DNA from 3 places in the Comamonas endophytica genome. Region 3 is predicted to be linked to each of the others. Evidence: riboswitches for the same ligand, from Rfam matches in the RefSeq annotation. Region 3 holds a riboswitch; each other region holds the start of a gene.
What was found. A riboswitch is a leader RNA that binds a small molecule or an ion and turns the genes downstream of it on or off. The one in region 3 is predicted to bind cobalamin.

Region 1 (7,178 bases), on a different replicon from region 3:
GGCCGGCGCCCTCATACGCGGCCTCCGCGGCCCCTGAGCAGGATCGCGGCAAACACCGGCGCGCCCACCAGCGCGGTGATCACGCCGATGGGCAGCACCTGGCCGGGAATCAGCGTGCGCGAGATCACATCGGCAGCAATCAGGAACACCGCGCCCATCAGGGCGCTGACCGGGATCAGCCGGCGATGGCGCACGCCGACGATAAAGCGCGCCGCATGCGGAATCACGAGGCCCACGAAGCCAATGGCGCCGACGATCGACACCATCACCGCCGTGATCAGCGCTGCCGCCAGCAGCAGCACCAGCTGCAGCCGCCGCACCGGCACGCCCAGCGCGGCGGCCGATTCAGTTCCGAAGGTGAAGGCATCTAGCGCACGCGCGTGCCAGGCGCAGACGGCCATGCCGGCCAGCGCCACGCCGGCCGTCAGCAGGGTGTCGCTCCAGCGCACGCCGCTCAGGTTGCCCAGCAGCCAGAACATGATGCCGCGCGCCTGCTCGGCGCTGCCGGACTTGGTGATGATCAGCGAGGTCAGCGCATTGAACAGCTGCGAGCCGGCAATGCCGGCCAGCACGATCTGCGCGCCGTTGCGCAGGCCCCCGCTGCCCGCGGCATGCGCCAGCAGCGCCACCAACGCAAATGCGCATACGGCGCCAAAGAAGGCACCCGTGGTCATCGACACTGCGCCCGCGCCCAGGCCCGCCACCGACACCAGCACCGCCCCCGTCGAGGCGCCGGCGGAGATGCCCAGCAGATAGGGCTCGGCCAAGGCGTTGCGCAAGAGCGACTGCAGGATCACGCCCGAGATCGCCAGGCCCGCGCCGCAGCTGGCCGCCACCAGCGCGCGCGCCAGCCGGTAGTTCCAGACGATGCCCTGGTCGATGGGATCCACCGGGTATCGGGCGCCCAGCAGCTGGTTGGCCAGCACCTGGAAGACCGTGGCTGGCGCCAGCCGTGTCTCGCCGATGGCCACGCCCAGCAGCACGGCAACGGCCAGCAGGGCCAGCGCCGCGGCGCCCAGCAGAAGGATTCGCAGCACTTCGGTGAGGCTCTTAACGCGCGGGCGCCTGCAGCTCGAGCGCCGCCTGCGCGATCTGCTCGATGCCATCGACCATGCGTATCGAGCCCTGCAGCGCATCGGCATCGACGATCACGATGCGGTTGTTCTTCACCGCATCCATATGGCGCGTGACCGGGTCCTTCTTCAGGAACTCGAGCTTCTTCCGGTAGTCGTCGGCGGGAAAGCGCCGGCGGTCCATGCGCGCGATGATCAGCATCGAGGGGTTGGCCTTGGCAATGGTTTCCCAGCCCACGGTGGGCCATTCCTCGGCCGAAGTGACGATATTGCGCAGCCCCAGCGTCTGCAGCATGTAGCCGGCCACACCCTTCTGGCCTGCCATGTACGGGTCGATGGACAGATCCGCGCTGGAGAACCACAGCGCCGCCGACATGTTCCGCAGCCTGGGCGACTGCAGCTGGGTGACGGCCTTGGCTTGGCGTTGCCGGAGTTCCTGCACCAGCGCCTGGCCGCGTGCCTCGACGTCGAATATCTGCGCCAGCTGCTGGATGCTCTTGTAGAGCGTATTGACGTCATAAGCCGCGGTGCGCGTGCCGTCGGCGCCGCTGAGGTTGTTCTTGCCCTCGCAGTCCGAGGGCATGGCATAGGTGGCGATGCGCAGGTCATGGAACTGCTCGCGCGTGCCGACCACGCCCTCCTTGCCCACCATCCATTCGAACTGCGACACCACCAGCGCCGGACGCTTGCCGATCACGGCCTCGAAGCTCGGGTCGTTGTCGGCCAGGCGCGGCACCTTGTCGTCGATCGCCTTGAACTGCGGCTGCACCGCGTTGAACCACAGCGAGGTGCCGGACACCCTGTCGCCGAGGCCCAGCGCATAGAGCATCTCGGTGCCGGCCTGGCCGATGGTCACGGCGGATGCGGGAGCCTTGTCGAATTTCAGGGTGTGGCCGCAATTTTGCAGCTGCAGGGGGTAGTCGGTGGCGCTGGCAGCCAGCGGGGCCGCGGACAGCAGCAGGGAGAAGGCGAGGCGTCGAAGCAGCATCCAGGGATCTTTCCAGAAAAGGCGGGCGCTTCCGGAAGCCAGCCATGCACGACCCGGCCCGCCGCTGCTGCGGCACGCCTGGATTCCCGCCATTGGTCGCTTCCCGGACACCCCGCCGGCAGTGATCGTCTAATCCTCGGCAGGTCTCCTGACTGGCAAGTCATCGCACGCCTGGCGCCTTCCCGAACGTGCGTTCAGTGGCTTGGTGCAGGGGCACTCGTTGCCTACAGTTGCGGGGGCAGTTCCATTTCGTGGATTCCCTCATGTGTCGGCACGGGCCGATGCATGTCCTTGCGGAACCGGAGGTGGGGTTAATGTAGCTGATTTGGGGGAGGTTGCTGGGGTGTTGGAGGGCAGGACGTCCATCCTTCGACAGGCTCAGGACGAACGGGGTAATACCTTTCGCCCTGAGCCTGTCGAAGGGTGTCACCCCTACAGCGCCGCAAATGCCATAGAGTTCCATCATGTCCCGCATCCTGCACATCGAACCCGTCCCTACCCTCCCGCCCGTTCTCGACTTTCTCCAACAAGCCCGCTCCCAGATGTTTGCCGGACGCGCCGATATTGAAACCATCCCACCGGATCTGCAAAGCTTCGAACAGACCTACGCCAGCGGCACCGGCCGGATGCTTGCCGCCTGTGATCCCGCGCGCCAATTGATCGGCACCATCGCCTGGCGCGCCTATGACGGCCGCTTCGCGCAACTGGATTTCTCCCCAAAGAAGGTGGTGGAAGTGGTGCGTCTGTTCGTCGCACCCGAATACCGGCGCCAGGGCATTGCCGATGCGCTGTTCCAGGCGCTGTGGGAGCAGGCCATTGCGCAAGGCATCGAAGTGCTATATCTGCACACCCATCCCTTCCTTCCCGGCGCCCTGGAATTCTGGCAGCGCCATGGCTTCGAGGTGATCTGCCGGGATGCGGATCCACAATGGCAGACCATCCATATGCAATGCGCGCTCCAATGACCTGCGCGCTAGAGGTCGAAAGACGCCTCCTATAATCCCCGCACCGTACAGGAGTCCCGCGCCGAAGTCTCGGCCGGGGTGAAACGGGAAGACCGGTGACCCCATGCATTTGCCTGGCCATTCCGGCGCAGCCCCCGCTGCTGTAAGCCTGACAGACACAACGCAATGCCACTGGGCGCCGGCCCGGGAAGGTGCTGTGCGCTGGGTGACGGCAAGCCAGAATACCGACCTGTAGGCTTTCAGCCGTTGCCCCGGGGTGTGGGCGGCCTGCTCATGTCCCGTGGCCGCCTCCCGCCCGCGGGCGCCTGGCATGCCGTCCCCGTCCCTGGTGCGCTTTACTACCAGGAGACCCCATGACCCCATCCGCCAAGATTCCCGCCACCATCGTCACCGGCTTCCTGGGCAGCGGCAAGACCACGCTGCTGCGCCATATCCTCGAGAACGCGGGCGGGCGCCGCATCGCCGTCATCGTCAATGAATTCGGCGAGCTGGGCATCGATGGCGACATCCTGCGCAGCTGCGGCATCGGCTGCGACGACAACGGCGAGGAGCTGCCGGGTCAGCTCTATGAACTGGCCAACGGCTGCATGTGCTGCACGGTGCAGGAGGAGTTCTATCCGGTCATGCGCGAGCTGATCGCGCGGCGCGCGGATATAGACCATATCCTGATCGAGACCAGCGGCCTGGCGCTGCCCAAGCCGCTGGTGCAGGCCTTCAACTGGCCGGAGATCAAGAACGCCTGCACGGTGGATGCCGTGATCACCGTCGTCGACGTGCCCGCCACCGCTGCCGGCCAGTTCGCCGCCAACCCTGCCGCCGTCGATGCCCAGCGCCGCCAGGACCCGAATCTGGACCACGAATCGCCGCTGCACGAACTCTTCGAAGACCAGCTGATGTCGGCCGATCTGGTGGTGCTGAGCAAGCTCGATCTGGCTAACGCCGAGGACCGCGCCAAGGTCGAGGCCATCGTGCGCGAGGAAGTGCCGGCGCAGGTGAAGATCGTCGCCGCGGACCAGGGCCGCATCGATCTGGGCGTGGTGCTGGGATTGTCCAGCGCCTCGGAGGAGACCATCCACGAGCGCCAGGGCCACCATGGCCATGACGAGGAGGACCATGACCACGATGATTTCGACTCCATCGTCGTGAAGCTGCCCGAGGTCGAGCGCGATGGGCTGCTGGCCGCGCTCGAACGCATCGTGTCGGAGCACCAGGTGTACCGCGTGAAGGGCTTCGTTGCGGTTCCGGGCAAACCGATGCGCCTGGTGGTGCATGGCGTGGGTACGCGCTTCGACAGCTATTTCGACCGCCGCTGGGCCGCGGGCGAGACGCCGCAGACGCATCTGGTGCTGATCGGCCATGATCTCGACGAGGCCGGCATCCGTGCCGAGCTCGCCTCCCTGGGAGCGCGCTGATGCATCTGCTTGCCGTCCAGCCCGGGGGCTTCGTCGATGACGAGGCCTTTGTTTCCAGCCTGGGCCAGACGCCGGCGCAGGTGGTGGTGCTGAGCGCGGCCGACACCACGCTGGCGCTGCTGGCCGAGGCCTGCGCCCAGCTGCGCGCCGGGGTGGATGGTGAGCGGTTGCCCACGCTGCGCCTGGCCAATCTGATGCACCTGCGCCAGCCGGCCTCCGTCGATCTGTATGTGGACGAGGTGCTGCAGCATGCGCGCGTGATCGTCATCGACCATCTCGGCGGCGAGAGCTACTGGCCCTATGGCACCGAGCGCATCCGCGAGATTTGCCGCCTCAAGGGCATCACGCTGGTGATGTTCTCGGGCGATACCACCGAGGACCTGAATCTGCTGCAAAAGAGCACCGCCCAGGTGGAGCAGTGCCGCGCCCTGTGGCGCTATCTGCGCGAGGGCGGCATAGCCAATGCGCGCGAGATGCTGCGCTATCTGTGGCAGGCCTTCCTGGGCGGAACGCAGCCGGCGCTGCCGCCGCGCCCGCTGCCTTCGGTGGCCGTGTACCACCCGGCGCACGATGCCGCCACGGCCGAGGACTGGCAGCAGCCCGGCCCGCTGCAATGGCTGCCCGGCGCCCCCGTGGTGCTGATCGCGTTCTACCGCGCGCATCTGCAGTCGGGCAACACCCAGGTGTTCGAGGCGCTGAGCCGCGAACTGCTGGCGCGCGGCATGAACCCGCTGCCGCTGGCGCTGCTGTCGCTGAAAGACGCGGCCAGCATGGCGATGCTGCACCAGCTGTGCGCCGAGCGTCATGTGGCGTTGATCCTCAACACCACCTCGTTTTCGCAGTCGTCCCTGGAGACACCGGGCGACCACGCGCTGGCGGGCGATATCCCGGTGCTGCAGGTCATCATGTCCGGCGCCAACGAGCAAAGCTGGCTCGACGACGCGCACGGCCTGCAGCCGCGCGACATCGCCATGCATGTGGCCATGCCCGAGGTCGACGGCCGCATCATCACGCGTGCCATCAGCTTCAAGGGCCGCGCGCACCGCAGCGAACTCACGCAGTCCGACGTCGTGCAATACCAGCCGCATGCCGAGCGCCTGGCCTTCGTCGTGGAGCTGGCGCAGCGCTGGTGCCGGCTGCGCAGCAAGGCCAATGGCGACAAGCGTCTGGCGCTGATCCTCGCCAACTATCCCACCAAGGAAGGCCGGCTGGGCAATGGCGTGGGGCTGGATACGCCGGCATCGGTCATCCACATACTTCAAGCCTTGCAGCAGCAAGGCTATGCCATCGATGCGCTGCCCGCCGATGGCGACGCGCTGATGGCGCTCCTGCAGCAGGGCATCACCAACGATCCGGATTCGTGGGCCGTGCGGCCTGCGCAGCAGAGCCTGGCGCTGCAGAGCTATCAGGCGTTCTTCGCCAGCCTGCCCGAATCCAACCGCGAGGCGGTGCTGCAGCGCTGGGGCGCGCCGGAGGCCGATCCGATGGTGCGAGATGGGCGCTTCATGATCGCCGGGCTGCGCTGCGGCCAGGTGTTCGTGGGCATCCAGCCGGCGCGCGGCTACCAGCTCGATCCCGCCGCCAGCTACCACGACCCCGACCTGGTGCCGCCGCATTACTACCTGGCCTTCTACCACTGGCTGCGCAGCCACTGGAACGCCGATGCGATAGTGCATGTGGGCAAGCATGGCAACCTCGAATGGCTGCCGGGCAAGAGCGTGGCGCTGTCAAATACCTGCTGGCCCGATCTGGTGTTCGGGCCCATGCCGCATCTCTATCCCTTCATCGTCAACGATCCCGGCGAAGGCACGCAGGCCAAGCGCCGCGCGCAGGCGGTGATCGTGGACCATCTGATGCCGCCGCTCACGCGCGCCGAAAGCTATGGCCCGACGCGCGATCTCGAACGCATGGTGGACGAATACTACGAGGCCATCACCATGGACGGCCGGCGCGCGCAGCTGCTGCGCCGCGAGATTCTTGCCCATATCGTGAAGCATGACCTGCACCAGGATCTGGGCATGGCCGCGCCGCGCGGCGCCGAGGAGGAGCAGCTGCTGCTCAACAGGACCGACGCCTATCTGTGCGAGCTCAAGGAAAGCCAGATCCGCGACGGGCTGCATGTGTTCGGCCAATCGCCCACGGGGCGGCTGGCACGCGACACGCTGCTGGCGCTGGCGCGGCACCCGGTGGGCAATGGCCAGGGCGCCAACGGCAGCCTGGTGCAGGCCATGGCGCGGGACCTGCAGCTGGGCAAGGATTTCAACCCGCTGGATGCAGCGTGGGAAGCGCCCTGGAACGGGCCGCGCCCCGAAGTGCTGGCGCAGATCGATGCCCAGCCCTGGCGCCATACGGGCGATACGCGCGAGCGCCTGGAACTGCTGGCGCTGGACTGGCTGGAGCGTGCGCTGGACGAGATCAGGGCGGCCCATTGCGGCATGGCAGATACCCTGCAGGTCCTCGAGCGCGTGCAGCAGGACCTGCGCCCGCGCCTCGAGGACTGCGGCCCGCAGGAAATCCTGCAGCTCAGCCGCGGGCTGGAAGGCCGCTTCGTTCCCGCCGGCCCGAGCGGCGCGCCCACGCGCGGGCGCCCCGATGTGCTGCCCACCGGACGCAATTTCTTTTCCATCGACACGCGCGCCGTGCCCACGCCCACCAGCTGGACGCTGGGGCTGCAGTCGGCGCAGTTGCTGGTCGAGAAATACACGCAGGAGCATGGCGACTACCCGCGCACGCTGGGCCT
Region 2 (7,178 bases), 1.5 Mb from region 3:
AGGTTGATGGTGCAGAAGTCATGCCCCAGCGGCGCGCCCAGGCGCGCGGCCGCGGCCAGCATGGCGGTGATGCCGGGCTGCACCTCGATATCGACCGCAGCCCAGCGCTGGCGCTGCTCCGGCGTGGCCATGTCCAGCACCTCGAATACCGCGCTGGCCATCGCGAACACCCCCGGGTCGCCCGAGGACAGCATCAGCACCTGGCGCCCGCTGGCCGCCAGATCCAGCGCCTGCCGCGCGCGCCCGAGTTCCTCGCGGTTGTCGCTGGCATGCAGCCGCAAATGATCCATGCCGGCCAGCCGCTCTACATAGGGAAAATAGCCAAAGGCATCGGTGGCCGCGGCAATGCTGGCGCGCACCTGGTCGGTGACCAGCGCGGCATCGCCGGGGCCCAGGCCCACGACAGTCAGGCGTCCAGTCGTCATGCGTCGCGCCTCACATGTCATTGGCCGGGCGCCGGCCCTGGCCGTGCACGATCACGATGGAGAAATACGGACAGCGCTCGGGCGCCGCATGCAGCGGCATGACCTGCTGGTCGGCCATGGTGCCGTTGATCACCAGCCAGGCCTGCGCAAGCTTGCCCTGCTCGGCCAGCAGCGCGCGGATGCGCCCCAGGTGGCGGCCGACCTTCATGATGACCAGCGCGTCGGAGCGCGCAATGTGCTCGCGCAGCGGCGCGTCGGGCAGCGTCGCCGGCAGCACGCTCAGCACATCGTCGCCCCAGGTGACGGGAATGCCCGTCGCATGCCAGCAGCCGACCATGCCCGGAATGCCGGCCAGCACCTCCACCTCCGCCCCCGCCTGGCGCAGCCGCACATACAGGTGCATGAACGAGCCATAGAGAAAGGGGTCACCCTCGCACAGCACGATCACGTCTTCGCCCTGCGCCAGCTGCGTCAGCCGCGTCTGCCAGTCGAGATAGAAATCCGACAGCTGCGCGATGTAGCGCGGGTCGTCGTGCGGAATCTCGGTCGTGAGCGGGTACTCCATCGGGTACTCCGTCACTTCGGCATGCAGCATGCCGTTCACGAGCTGCCGTGCCTTGCCCGGGTGGCCGCGCTTGCGGAAATAGGCGACCTGGCGCGCATTGCGCAGCAGCCGGTCGGCCTTCACGCTCATCAGTTCGGGATCGCCCGGGCCCAGCCCGACGCAGATGATCTTGCCGCGGTTCATGCGCTGCTCCTCACTCGGCCGGCGAGGCCAGCGCATTGACCGCGGCGACGGTGATGGCCGAGCCGCCCAGGCGCCCCTGCACGATGGCAAAGGGAATGCGCCCCCACTCGCGCAACGCGTCCTTGGACTCCGCCGCGCCGACGAAACCCACCGGGCAGCCGATGATCGCCGCGGGGCGCGGGCAGGCCGGGTCCTCGAGCATGTTGAGCAGATGGAACAGCGCCGTCGGGGCATTGCCGATGGCCACCACCGCGCCACCGAGCCGGTCGCGCCACAGCTCCAGCGCCGCGGCGCTGCGCGTGTTGCCGATCAGCGCCGCCAGCGCCGGTACATGCGGGTCCTGCAGCGTGCAGACCACCTCGTTGCCGGCCGGCAGGCGCTTGCGCGTGATGCCTTCGCTGACCATGCGCGCATCGCAGAGGATGGGCGCGCCGCGCTGCAGCGCGGCCTCGGCGGCGGCGGCGAAATCGGGCGAGAAATGGATATGCGCGGCCAGCTCCACCATGCCCGCGGCATGGATCATGCGCACCGCCACGCGCTCTTCCAGCGGAGTGAAGCGCGCCAGATCGGCCTCGCTGCGGATGATGCGAAAGGATTGCCGGTAAATCTCTTCACCGCGCGTTTCATAGGTATGGGTCATGGAGCAGTCTTGTTATCTCCGCTGGCGCTCTGTCGGCAGCCACGGAGGAAATCGGGGTGCGGGGCGCATTGCCGCGGCTGATATGCAGCAGCGCCTTGCCACCGGCATCGGGGCCCGCGCAAAGCACGGCCGAGGCTTCGGCAGGCAGCGCGCAGAACTTGGCGCAGCCGCTGACATGCAGATGCCGGTGGCGCGGCACATCGCCGGCAAGCGCCAGTGCCAGGGTTTGCGCTGCCACCAGGCCCTGGGTGCAGCGCGGCGCGCCGGTGCAGGCGGACACGCGCAGGCGCGCGTCATCGGGACGGGTGATCCAGTGCGCAGCATCCAGCGGGGTGATGGCGCGATCGGCCAGCAGCAGCGAACGCCAGGGCGTGACGCGCAGTTCGGCATCCGCGGGCAGTTGCCTTGCCAGCTCCTGCATGGCCGCGGCATCGATGCGGCCCAGCGGCGCGCCCAGCACCTGGCCATGGGCGGCATGCGGGCCGGGGAGCAAGGGATCGGCGCGCTGCATCAGCGCCGCGTGCAACGGCGCCCCTACCTGCGGCGTGCGCTGGGCCAGCAATCCGCGCAAGCGCGTGGGCGCGGGCGCCGTCGTCATGCGTTCGCGCGCAAACCAGAGAGCCAGCTGCACGGCGGCATCCACGGCCTCTTCGGCGCGCGCAAAGCCATGCCATTGCGCCGTACCGCCCAACGCCAGGCCGTAACCCGCATCTTGGTCCACCCAGAGCTGAAGGTCCGCGCCAATGCTCTGCATGCGCCGCGCCGGATCGTCCACCAGCAGCCCGAATTTGCTGGGCAGCGCCTGCAGGCCGGCACGCGCCAACGCCGCCGGGCTCAGGTGTTCGATCGCGGCCTGCGACAACTGCCGCGCCAGCGCATGGGTGGCATCACCGCGCCGGTACAGGGCCGTGCAATGCACCGCCGGCGCGAGATCGGCATCGGCGTCGGCAGGCACCAGCCCGGCCTCGATCAGCCGTGCGCGCACGACCGGCAGCTGCGCCGTGCCCACGCCGCGCAGCTGCACATTGCCCAGCCGCGTCAGTTCGATCTGCGGATGCGCATGCGCCAGCGCCGATACCGCCAGCACGCGCCACTGCGCGGCGCTGACGGCCGCGCAGTGCGGACGCACGCGCACGATCCAGCCGTCCTGCGCGCGCATGGGCTGCCAGGCAGTGGGGCACCAGCCCTGGACCTGGATGGACTGCGTCATGGGGAAATGGGCGCGCCGTGCGGCGTATCGACGCCCGGCGCAGGTCCTGCCCATGCGGACGGACAGCCAGATGCTTGCTGCATGCAAAATCAATCGTCAGTCGGGCCGCTTCCCGGGCCGGATGGATGAATAGTGCAGAGGGAGAGAAATCGAGGGGCGCGGCTGCGGGCAGCCGGTCACCAGGCTACTGCATTCCCGCTGCGCCTTGGGTTCACACCAGGCCGGTCTCCGGACTCGCAGAGCTCAACCCGGGGGCCGAAGCCTCGACACGCCTTCCCGCTTGCGCAGTGGCTGCCCGGGCCGTGGGGCCGGGGCGTGCATCGAGGCACTCTGATTACCGTTGCGGGTGCAGTGCAGGCTTTGTGGCATGTCCACGCACCTGCTTCCCGTTTCATTCCAGGCGCGCAATGCGCCATGGAACACCTGTGATCGGGGCGGATTTTACGCGATGTCGGCAGCTTGCGCCCGGCGCGGCCGGCGAGGCGCGGCCGGCGAGGCGCGGCCGGCTAGGCGCGGGAGCTCAGCGCAGGAAGCGTTCGGCCAGCTGGCTCCAGAAAGCCGCGCCATAGGGAAGGTTGACGTCGTTGAAGTCGTACCTGGGGTTGTGCAGGCCGCGCCCGCCATCCGCGGGGCCGTTGCCGATGCGCACCAGCGCGCCCGGGCAGCGCTGCAGCATGTACGCGAAGTCCTCGCTGCCCATGAGGCGCGGGAAGTCGCGTTCCACGCCCTCCTCGCCCACCAGATCGGCCGCCACCTGCGCCGCCAGCTCCACGGCAGCGGCGTCGTTCACCACCACCGGGTAGCCCTCGACATAGTCGATCTCCGCGCGGCAGCCATGCCCCTCGGCCACGCCCGCGATCAGCGCGCAGATGCGCTCCTTGAGCAGCGCGCGCATTTCCGGGGAGAACGAGCGCACGCTGATGCCGATCTCGGCCTCGGCCGGGATCACGTTGAGCGCATCGCCGGCGCGCAGCCGGCCCACGGTGACCACCGCCGATTCCGCCGGATCGACATTGCGCGCCACCACGGTCTGCAAGGCGGTGACGATGGCCGCTGCCGCGACCAGCGGATCCACGGCCAGGTGCGGGCGCGCCGCATGGCCGCCGACGCCGATGATCTTCACGAACACCCGGTCGCCCGCGGCCATGAAGGCGCCGCTGCGCAGCAGAAACCGTCCTTGGGGAATGCCGGGATGGTTGTGCATCGCGTAGACCGCATCGCAGGGGAAGCGCTCGAACAGGCCGGCATCGACCATGGCCTTGCCGCCGCTGTCGAAGCCGCGCTCCTCGGCCGGCTGGAAGATCAGGTGCAGCGTGCCGCTGAAGCGGCGCTGGCGCGCCAGGTACCTGGCCGCGCCCAGCAGCATCGTCATGTGGCCGTCATGGCCGCAGGCATGCATGCGGCCCGGAACGCAGCTCGCGTGCGCCGCGCCCGTGGCCTCCTCGATGGGCAGCGCATCCATGTCGGCGCGGATGCCCAGGCGGCGCGCGCCCTCCCCCACGCGCAGCGTGCCGACCAGGCCGGTGCCGCCAAGGCCGCGCGTGACCTCGTAACCCCATTCCTGCAGCTTGCCGGCGATGAAATCGGAGGTCCCATGCTCGGCAAAGGCCAGCTCGGGATGGCGGTGCAGATGGCGGCGGATGGCGACCAGCTCCTGCTCGTAGGGCAGCAGCTGCTCGATGCGGGTGTACTGGGTCATTCGAGAACGATGTTGTTGGCCTTGGCGATGCGCTGGTAGAACTTGATGCGCTCGGCAATCTCCGCGCGGTAGGCCTGCGGCGTGACGTCTTCGGGGACCATCATGCCCTTTTCCACCCAGGTGGCCTGGGTCGCCGGGTCCTGCAGCACCTTGCGCGTGGCCTGGTACAGGCGCTCGATGATCGCCGGGGGCGTGTTGGCGGGCGCGGCCAGGCCGGTCCAGGAGGTCAGGTTCAAGTCGGGCAGCTTGAGTTCGGCAAAGGTCGGCACGTCGGGCAGCTGCGGCACGCGCTGCGGCGCGGCCACGGCCAGCGCGCGCAGCTTGCCGTTGCGGATGTTGCCCAGGTTCGACGACAGGTTGTTCCAGGTCAGCTGCACCTGCCCGGCGATCAGGTCGGTCACCGCCACGCCGGCGCCGCGGTACGGGATGTGCGTCATCGGCAGCTTCGCCTGGGTCTTCAGCAGTTCCATGCTCAGGTGCGAGACCGAGCCGGTGCCGGCACTGGCGTAGTTCAGCTTGCCGGGGTTGGCCTGGGCATATTTGACGAGTTCCGCGAAGCTGCGCACCGGCAGGTCGGCGTTGACCAGCAGCACGTTCGCCAGCCGATCGATCAGCGTGATCGGCGCGAAATCCTTGACCGCGTCGTAAGGCAGGTTCGGGTTCACCGCCGGGTTCACGACATGGGTGCTCTGCGAGGTCACGACCAGCGTGTAGCCATCGGGGCGCGCCTTGGCCACATGGACCGAGCCCATGGTGCCTCCGGCGCCGCCCTTGTTGTCGACGACCACCGGCACGCCCAGCTCGCGGCTCAGGCGGTCGGCCATCAGCCGGCCCGAATTGTCGACCGAGCCGCCCGGCGTGAACGGCACGACCAGCGTGATCGGCTTGGAAGGATATGCGGCTTGGGCATGTGCTGCCGCCAGCGGCGCCAGGGTGCCGGCTGCCGCCAGGCTTACGAATTCGCGTCGGTTGAATTGCATGGGTTTGCCTCGATGAAGATGGCGCGATGGTATGAACGCCGCAGCGCGCCGGCAAACGACAATTTCATCCAGAGCGATGACATGATGTAATCGCCGCATCATGAAGATCCATTCCCCCTCGCTGGTCGAGCTGCATGCCTTTCTCGCGGTCTGTCGCCAGGGCAGCTTTCGCCGCGCCGCCGAGGAGCTGTGCGTGACGCAGGCGGCGGTGAGCCGCGCGGTGAAGCGGCTGGAGGAGCATCTGGCCGGCGGACGGCTGTTCGAGCGGCTGGCCACGGGCGTGGCGCTCACGCCACGCGGAGTGCAGCTGCGCAAGCTCACCGAGCGGCATGTGCTGGCGCTTGAATCGGCGGCCGAGACCATGGGCCAGCAGGCGCAGCCCCAGCGCGTGCGGCTGAGCGTGATTCCCACGCTGGGCATCCAGTGGCTGATGCCGCGACTGCCCGGCTTCAACGCGCGCCATCCCGATGTCAGCGTGGAGCTGCGCCAGTTCAAGCACGACGAGGATTTCACGCGCGACGACGTCGATCTGTGGATAGAGGTCAAGAGGCCGCGCCGGCGCTGGCCCGACCATATCCACACGCGCTACCTGCTCGGGCGCGAGCTGATTCCGGTGTGCACTCCGCGCCTGAGCCAGGGCTTTCGCACGCCGCAGGACCTGCAGCACGCCAGCCTGCTGCACCACACCAACTTCCCGGACAACTGGGAGCGCTGGTTCGCCAAGGCCGGCGCGCCCTGCACGCCGCGGCTCGGGCCGGGCTTCGATCTGACGATGCATCTGATCGTGGCCGCCAAGGCCGGCATGGGCGTCGCGGTGGTGCCGGGCTGCGTGGTCGAGCGCGAGCTGCAGCTCGGCGAGCTGGTCATGCCCTTCGACATCGATGTCTATTGCGGGCGCGGCTATTTCATCTGCAGCAAGCGCGATGTTCCGTCCTTCGCCGCCCGGGACAGGTTCGCCCGCTGGCTCGACGAGCAGGCCAGCGTGCACCTGGGCGCGGCCACGGCGGTCTAGGCCCGCGCCCTGCGCCAAGCCGCTGGCTCAGGCGGCGCGGCGCATCCCCACGTCGAATGCCGCGTCCGGCACCCGGCCTATGGCGCGGAAGGCTGGCTTGGCAAACAGGTAGCCCTGCATCAAGTGGATGCCCGTATCCCAGAGGAAGTCGCGCTCCGCCGTGGTCTCGATGCCCTCCGCGATGACCTGGATGCGCAGCTCCTCGCACAGGCGCACCAGGCTGCGCACGATGGCCTGGCGCGCGCGGTGCGTGTCGATGTCGCGGATCAGGTCCATGTCCAGCTTGATGATGTCGGGCTGGAAGTCCGCCAGCAGCTTCATGCCGGCGTAGCCGGCGCCGAAGTCGTCGATGGCGGTCTTGAAGCCGCAGCGCTTGTACTCGCGCAGGATCTCGGCAAACCACGGACCGTCCTTCACGCGCTCGCCCTCGGTCACCTCGAAGATGATCCTGTCGAGTGGAAAGC
Region 3 (7,178 bases):
GCCGCGGCCGTGGGCGCGCAGCGCCAGGCCGAAGGCGGCCGTGCTCTTGCCCTTGCCATTGCCGGTATTGACCAGCACCAGCCCGCGGCGCTGGCCTTCGGGCTTGGTGTAGGGCTTCTCGGTGGGGGCTTGTTCGATCTGCATGGTTTGCACTTTCGTTTGCGTGAGAGAGATGGACGCTGCGCGCAGGCAGCATCCGAAAATTATCTGCAGCGGGTCATGGACCGCGCCTGTGCAGCAGCCGCGGCAAGGCCACCCATTGGCCATCGATGGCGCGCACCTGGACGCGCTGCGCGAACACCTGCTCCAGCGCGGCATGCGAGGCCGGATCGGCGCAGCCGCCCTGGTGCAGCACCCTGCCCTGCGCCAGCACCAGCAGTTCCTGCGCCTGCAGCGCCATCGACAGCTCATGCAGCACGCTGACCACCGTGGTGCCTTGCGCGACGAGCTGCTGCACGCAGTCCAGCCAGTCGGCCTGGTGCGGGGGATCGAGATGGGCCAGGGGCTCGTCCATCAGCAGCACCCGGGCCTGCACCGCCAGCGCGCGCGCCAGCAGCACGCGCTGGCGTTCGCCGCCGGAGAGCTGGCCCAGGCTGCGGCCGCGCCAAGCCCAGCTCTGCGTCCGGCGCAGCGCCTGCTCCACGGCGGCATGGTCCTGCGCGGAAGCTGCGCCCAGCCAGGACTGGTGCGGCAGCCGGCCCAGCATCGCCGCGTCATAGACCGATATCTCGGGGGATACCGCCTGGTCCTGTCCCAGCCAGGCCAGCGTGCGTGCACGCTCGCGGCTGCTCCAGTCCGCCAGCGCACGGCCCAGCAGCAGCACCTGCCCCTGGCCCTGCGCCATGCCGGCCAGCGCGCGCAGCAGCGTCGACTTGCCGGCGCCGTTCGGGCCGACGATGCTGGTCCAGCGGCCCGCGGCGATGCGCAGCGTGAGGTCGCGCAGCACCGGCAGGCCGCCCAGCGACACCGACAGATGCTCGGCCTGCAGCGCCCATCCGGCACCTGGCACATGGACGCTCATGCGGCCTCCCGCAGATTGCGCCGGTGCATCAGCCACAGCAGATAGCTGCCGCCCAGCACCGCCGTCAGCACACCCACCGGCAATTCCTGCGGCGCGAGCAGCCAGCGCGCCAGCAGATCGGCGCCCAGCAGCAGCGCCGCGCCCATGCCGGCGCTCAGCAGCAGCAACCAGCGGTGCATGGCGCGCACCAGCGAGCGCGCCAGATGCGGCGCGGCCAGGCCGACAAAGGCAATCAGCCCGCATTGCGCCACCGCCGTGCCGGTGGCCAGCGCCAGCAGCGCGATCAGCAGCAGGCGCAGCGGCGCCAGCGGCAGCCCCAGGCTCTGCGCCGTGGCTTCGCCCAGCGCCAGGCCGTCCAGCACGCGCGCCAGCGACCAGGCGGCAAGCAGCACGGCGACCAGCACGGCGGCCATCAGCGCGCAGGCGCTCCAGCCCACGAAGGCGGTGCTGCCCAGCATGAACGACTGCATGGCCTGCATGATTGCAGGATTGAGCAGCAAGACCATCGACGCCGCCGCGCCCAGCACCACGCCGACCACCACGCCGGCCAGCAGCAGCCGCAGCGTGTCGTGCGCGCCCCGTGCCAGCACCAGCGTCAGCAGCGCCGCGCCCGCGGCGCCGGCAAAGGCCGCGCCGGTGATGCCCAGGCGCAGCAAGCCCTGCAGCGCGAAGGGCGAGGCGCCCAGCGCCGCCATGGCCAGCGCCACGCCCAGCGAGGCGCCCGAGGCGCTGCCCAGCAGATAGGGATCGGCCAGCGGATTGCGGAATACCCCCTGCGCCACGGCACCCGCCAGCCCCAGCAGCGCGCCAGCCAGCCAGGCGCCCAGCGTGCGCGGCAGGCGGATGTCGCGCACGATCTGCCAGGCCAGCGGATCGCCCTGGTCGCCCCATCCCTCCCAGCCGCTGCTGCCCAGCCCGGCGCCCAGCGCCATCAGCGCCCCGCTGCCCAGCAGCAACGCAAGCGCCATCCAGGCCGGATGCAAGCCTTGCTTTTCCACTTCATGTAAGCTGGTTTCAGCGGTCATCAGTCAAGGGCTCTTGAGGACCAGGGGCAAGCCCGCGCACATCAAAGTGGCATGGCTGCAGACAGCGGCCACCTGCTGGTTGAGCATGCCCAGCGCATCGACAAACGCGCGCACCTCGCGGCCCAGCGGAATCACGCCCAGGCCGATCTCGTTGCCCACCAGCACCACCGGGCCCGGCGCCTCGGCCAGCGCGGCCAGGAAACCCGCGCGCTGCGCCGCCCAATCCTGACTCCGCGGCGGCTGGCCCGGCATGGGCATCATCCAGTTGGTGAGCCACATGGTCAGGCAGTCGATGACCAGCAGGCAGCCCGGCTGGCTGTGCGCGCGCACCGCGCCCGCCAGGTCCAGCGGCACTTCCAGCGTGCGCATTCCCGGCACGCGCTCGGCACGGTCATGCTGGTGGCGTTCGATGCGCGCGCGCATCTCCTCGTCCCATGCCAGGCCCGTGGCCAGCAGGCAGGCGCTGTGGGCGGGCGACTCCAGCAGCCAGGCCTGGGCCAATGCCTCGGCGCGGCGCGACTTGCCGCTCTTTTGCCCGCCCAGGATCAATTCGCTGCGCGCCATGCTCATGTGTCCTCCCTGTGATCGTCCAGCGCCTGGCGCGCGCCCAGCAGCGCCGCCACCGCGCGCGGGTGCGAGGCGAACCAGGCGTGGAAGAAGCTCGCATGCAGGCTGCCGTGGCGATAGAGCCATTCCCCGCTTTCGGCGCCCGCATCCGCATCGGGTCGGCGGCTGCGGCCCAGCACCTGCGCGCCACTCTCGAGCCGCGCATAGTGGAAGCTGTGGCCGCGCAGCAGCCCCCAGGGCGTGGACAGCTGCTGCATGCCCAACCCTGCCAGGCGCTTTTGCATCTGCGCCCGGCCCGGCATCAGCCCCCACAGCGGCGTCCACTGGCCGTCGCTCCCGGCAATGCCTTCGCACAGCGCCAGCATGCCGCCGCACTCGGCCCAGATCGCCCTGCCCGCTTCCCAGTGCGCACGGATGTCGGCCTGCACCGCGCCCTGCGCCGCAAGCTGCGCGGCATGCAGTTCGGGGTAGCCTCCGGGCAGCCACAGCGCATCGCACGCCGGCAGCCTCTCGCCAGCCAGCGGCGAGAAAAAGCGCAGCTGCGCACCCATGGCCCGCAGGCATTCCAGATTGGCGGGATAGACGAAGCTGAAGGCCGCATCGCGCGCCACGGCCACCACCCGGCCGTCGAGCCAGGGGCCCAGCGCTTCGGGCTGGCCTGCCTCGGCTGCCGGTGCCGGCGGCGCAAATTCCACCGTCCATTGCTGCCAGTCCTGCCAGCTGCGCTGGCCCAGCGCCGTGGCCTCGAGCGCATCGGCAGCGGAGTCGAGCCGCTGCATGCCGTCCGCGAGTTCCTGCGCTGCCACCAGGCCCAGGTGGCGCTGGGGCAGCAGCGCCGTGCCCGCATCGGCGGCAATGCGCTGCACCGCGCCCAGCCAATGGCTGTCGGCATGCACCCCGGCCTGCAGCAGCTGCGCATGGCGCGCGCTGGCCACGCGGTTGGCCAGCACGCCGGCCCAGCGCAGGCCCGGCTGGAAATGCTGCAGCCCGTAGGCCACGGCGCCCAGCGTGGCGGCCATGCCGCCGGCATCGATCACCGCCAGCACCGGGATGCCGAAGCGGCGCGCGAGATCCGCGGCACTGGGGCTGCCGTCATAGAGCCCCATCACGCCCTCGATGAGGATCAGATCGGCAGACAGCGCCGCCGCGTGCAGCCGCGCGCGCGCATCGGCCTCGCCTGTCATCCACAGGTCCAGCGAATGCACCGGGGCGCCGCTGGCCAGCTGGTGCCAGTGCGGGTCGAGATAGTCGGGCCCGCATTTGAAGACCTGCACGCGCCGCCCCTGGCGCGCATGCAGGCGCGCGAGCGCCGCCGTCAGCGTGGTCTTGCCTTGGCCCGAGGCAGGCGCGGTGATCAGCAATGCGGGGCAGCGCGCGGGCGTCATGGTGCGCTGCTCCATGGCAGGCTGGCGACAGCCAGGGCGCGGCGGCGCACGACGCCGTGAACAGGGTGAAGCATGAGTATCAACGTGAAGCCACCCGGCGCCGACCTCCCCGTCGGCAATGGGTTCCAGCAATCCGCGATGCAGGCATGGCGGATGCACTTCGTTGGCCGGTATCCGGGCTGGGCGGAGCGAAGCTCTTGCAGGCCTTCCCAGCGCGATGCCAGTGGCCGGTGAAGAAGAGCCGAGCGGGCAAACGCTCATCCGCTGACCGTTGCGGGGGCAGCGCAGGCACGAAAGCGGCGCCCGCGCGCCGCATCCTCCCTGCTTCCCGTTGAACTATGCATCCTGGAGGCGGACGCATGAGCACCAACGCCGGCCATTGTAGCCGCGAGTGGCGTCGGTGCGGCCCTGGCTGCCGATTCATGCCAGCCACGCAGGACCCAAGTTGGCGAGCACTTGCATGCTTCCGAGGCTGTAGGACAAAGCATATTCCACACGCCCGCAGGCCGGAGGAACGCTTTTTTACGCCTATCTCCAGCCGGCAAGTTCTACAATTGGACCTCCTATGTCTGCCCCGTCCCCCCTCGACCTCATATCCGACCGCGTGGAGCGACTTCTGTTGCGCCACGAGGAGCTTCAGCGCACCAATGCCCTGCTGGCCGAACAGGTCGCGGCCCTGACCCAGGAACGCGATTCGCTGCGCTCGCGGCTGAGCGCCGCGCGTGCCCGTGTCGATGCCCTGATCGAGCGCCTGCCCAGCAATGAAAAGGCCGGCACATGAAGCAGCTTGACGTGCAGATCCTGCATCAGAACTATCTCCTGACCTGCCCCGAGGGACACGAGGAACGCCTGCTCGAGGCCGTGGCCCGTGTCAACGACACTATGGCCCGCATTCGCGACGCCGGCAAGGTGCGTTCGCGTGAACGCGTGGCGGTATTGACCGCGCTCAACATGGCTTTCGACATCGTCACGGCAGAGCGCATGCCAGCTCCTGCTCCCGTTGTCGCCGAGCCGGTGGCGGTCGAGACGACTGCTGCCGAAGACGCCTTGGTGCAGGCGGCCATGATCCAGCAGCAGGAAGACGCGCAGCGCATCGTGGCTCTGCTCGAGCGCCTTGACCAGGCGCTTGAAGACGATCCGCAACTGCTGTAAAAATTTGCGCCTGCGGCGGCGAGCTTGGCGCATCCACATTACAATGAAGTCGTCTGCAAATCTGCTGGGCTTTATATTTCCTTGAACCAATGCTCATTGAGCCCGGGCTTGGTACATCGCTTGGTGAGCGTGATCGTCTCGCGTCAGATGAACCCAACGTCAAGCTGCCCTTGCCCACCTGAACCCCGGTTCAGGATGCCGGTCTGGTGGAATTTGCAGACACCCAATTTCCCTGACGGGCCGTGCATTGCACGGCCCGTTTTCATTGGCTTGCCGCTCCATGCACGTGGGCTTTTCGCGGTCCCGGCAGGCATCCGCAGCCATCACCCCCCTGCCGCGCCGCAGCAAGCGCAGCGGGGTGCATACGCAAGAAAGCCGCAATCGCGCCCTGCGCGACTGCGGCTTGAAGCAGCGGATTCAGGCCCCGCTGCGCATCAGCTCGGGATTTATTGGCCGTGAATGCGCTTGGCGTCGGCCACGCACTTGTCCTTGACGTCACCGCTCAGTGCATCGCAACGCTCGCGGGCGGCCTTGTATTCGGCTTCGCGCACTTTTTCCTGGCTGGCGTCGCGGCGCGCTTCGGGAGCCGTGGTAGTGCCGCGCTGGGTTGCAGCCGGCATGGCCGCAGTGCCGGCGTTGCCCATGGGGCCCACGTTGCCGGAAGTGTTCATCTTGGCAGCTTCCGTGGCCTTGACGTGCGCCGCCTTGGCGTCCTTTTCGCAGACGTCCTTGGCATTGCCCTTCAGGTCATCGCACTTTTCCTTGGCCACATCGTATTCGGCATCGGCCTTGGCCTTGGCGATATTGTGGCGGTTGCGCTCGCTGGCATCGGCGCGGTACTCGAGTTCGGCCTCGGCCACCTTTTCACGGCCCTTGGCCTCCTTCTCGCAGACATCCTTGGCATTGCCGGACAGGGTGTCGCACTGGGCCTTGGCAGCCTTGTAGTCGGCGCTGATCTGGTCTTTGGCGGCCTTGTGCTCGGCAGGCGTGGCGGCGAATACCGAAGACATGCAGGCAACGGCAGCGATGGCGGTGAGTTTTTGTTTGAAGTTCATGATTATCTCCTTGTGATCATGACAGGCAGGGAATATGCATTCAAGCTTTGAATGCACCCTTGATGCCTGGCACGGAATATGTCGAAAAAGACCGTTATTCGTCGAAACGGAAATCGGGATTGCGCTGTTGCCAGTCGCGCAGCTGGGTCTCGGCCTCTTCCTTGGCCACTCCCTGGCGCTCCTGGATCCTGCCGATGAATTGGTCGCGCTTGCCGGCAACGACATCAAGGTCGTCATCGGTAAGCTTGCCCCATTGCTCGCGGATCTTGCCCTTGAATTGTTTCCAGTTTCCTGAAACTCGATCTTCGTTCATACAAAATCCTTTTTATCTACGCGGTTCTGAAGCACAGCCCGCTGAATTGAAAACACATTCACCCGAAAGCGAGATGTGCATTCAATGTATTCCGCAGTGCAATTGGCAGATGTGGGATATGAAGTTTTATGCCAGTCGGCTTTCACCTACACTCGCAACAAAGCATATAAATCAATTGTTTTTGATTATCAAATAGCAGAAACCGATAAATCAGGATAATAGAATCCCGTTGGATGGCCCTGTCGCTCCGGCAGTGCTCTGCTCAGGGACAGCCGCCCGCGGCGCTGCATCAGGCCGCGCCAGGCGAATGCGGCGCCGCGTGGCAAAGGCCCTGCGGCGGCTGGACGCTACTGGCGTTCCGGGCTGCCGCTTTGCAGGCGCAGGGCGGAGTCGGCCACCACGCCGCAGTGCCAGTCGTCTTCCTGCAGCACACCCATTTCACGCATGCGGGCGTCGAAAGCCTCGGCCGGCAAACCGGGCGAACACAGGAATCCCTGGAAGAACTGGCATTGCAGCGACTGCAGACAATCGCGCTGCGCGCTGGTCTCCACGCCCTCGGCGACGACCTCCGTGCCCAGCGCCTTGCCCATGCTGATGATCGCGCTGACGATGGCCCGGTCGCCCGGGTCCTGCGGCAGGCCGCGCACGAAGGACTGGTCG

Region 1: linked by a shared signal. The riboswitch ahead of cobW (cobalamin biosynthesis protein CobW) and the one ahead of M9799_RS02015 (cobyrinic acid a,c-diamide synthase CobB) in region 3 are both predicted to bind cobalamin.
Region 2: linked by a shared signal. The riboswitch ahead of M9799_RS12095 (nitrite reductase) and the one ahead of M9799_RS02015 (cobyrinic acid a,c-diamide synthase CobB) in region 3 are both predicted to bind cobalamin.

Annotation. Positions count from the first base shown of each region.
Region 1 covers NZ_CP106882.1:122,756-129,933, forward strand. Annotated here, with positions in the region: gene M9799_RS17530 (ABC transporter ATP-binding protein) at 1-15, opposite strand, end outside; gene M9799_RS17535 (FecCD family ABC transporter permease) at 12-1,037, opposite strand; gene M9799_RS17540 (ABC transporter substrate-binding protein) at 1,051-2,061, opposite strand; cobalamin riboswitch at 2,183-2,380, opposite strand; gene M9799_RS17545 (GNAT family N-acetyltransferase) at 2,526-3,026, shown strand; cobalamin riboswitch at 3,059-3,273, shown strand; gene cobW (cobalamin biosynthesis protein CobW) at 3,380-4,438, shown strand; gene cobN (cobaltochelatase subunit CobN) at 4,438-7,178, shown strand, end outside.
Region 2 covers NZ_CP106881.1:2,660,837-2,668,014, reverse strand. Annotated here, with positions in the region: gene cobJ (precorrin-3B C(17)-methyltransferase) at 1-425, opposite strand, end outside; gene cobI (precorrin-2 C(20)-methyltransferase) at 436-1,173, opposite strand; gene M9799_RS12100 (precorrin-8X methylmutase) at 1,184-1,813, opposite strand; gene M9799_RS12095 (nitrite reductase) at 1,797-3,023, opposite strand; cobalamin riboswitch at 3,229-3,465, opposite strand; gene M9799_RS12090 (M20 aminoacylase family protein) at 3,544-4,722, opposite strand; gene M9799_RS12085 (Bug family tripartite tricarboxylate transporter substrate binding protein) at 4,719-5,702, opposite strand; gene M9799_RS12080 (LysR substrate-binding domain-containing protein) at 5,803-6,714, shown strand; gene M9799_RS12075 (EAL domain-containing protein) at 6,742-7,178, opposite strand, start outside.
Region 3 covers NZ_CP106881.1:470,076-477,253, forward strand. Annotated here, with positions in the region: gene cobO (cob(I)yrinic acid a,c-diamide adenosyltransferase) at 1-144, opposite strand, end outside; gene M9799_RS02000 (ABC transporter ATP-binding protein) at 218-1,021, opposite strand; gene M9799_RS02005 (FecCD family ABC transporter permease) at 1,018-1,989, opposite strand; gene M9799_RS02010 (bifunctional adenosylcobinamide kinase/adenosylcobinamide-phosphate guanylyltransferase) at 2,050-2,610, opposite strand; gene M9799_RS02015 (cobyrinic acid a,c-diamide synthase CobB) at 2,613-4,013, opposite strand; cobalamin riboswitch at 4,147-4,384, opposite strand; gene M9799_RS02020 (DUF904 domain-containing protein) at 4,564-4,779, shown strand; gene M9799_RS02025 (cell division protein ZapA) at 4,776-5,150, shown strand; gene M9799_RS02030 (hypothetical protein) at 5,597-6,205, opposite strand; gene M9799_RS02035 (CsbD family protein) at 6,300-6,518, opposite strand; gene M9799_RS02040 (sensor domain-containing protein) at 6,866-7,178, opposite strand, start outside.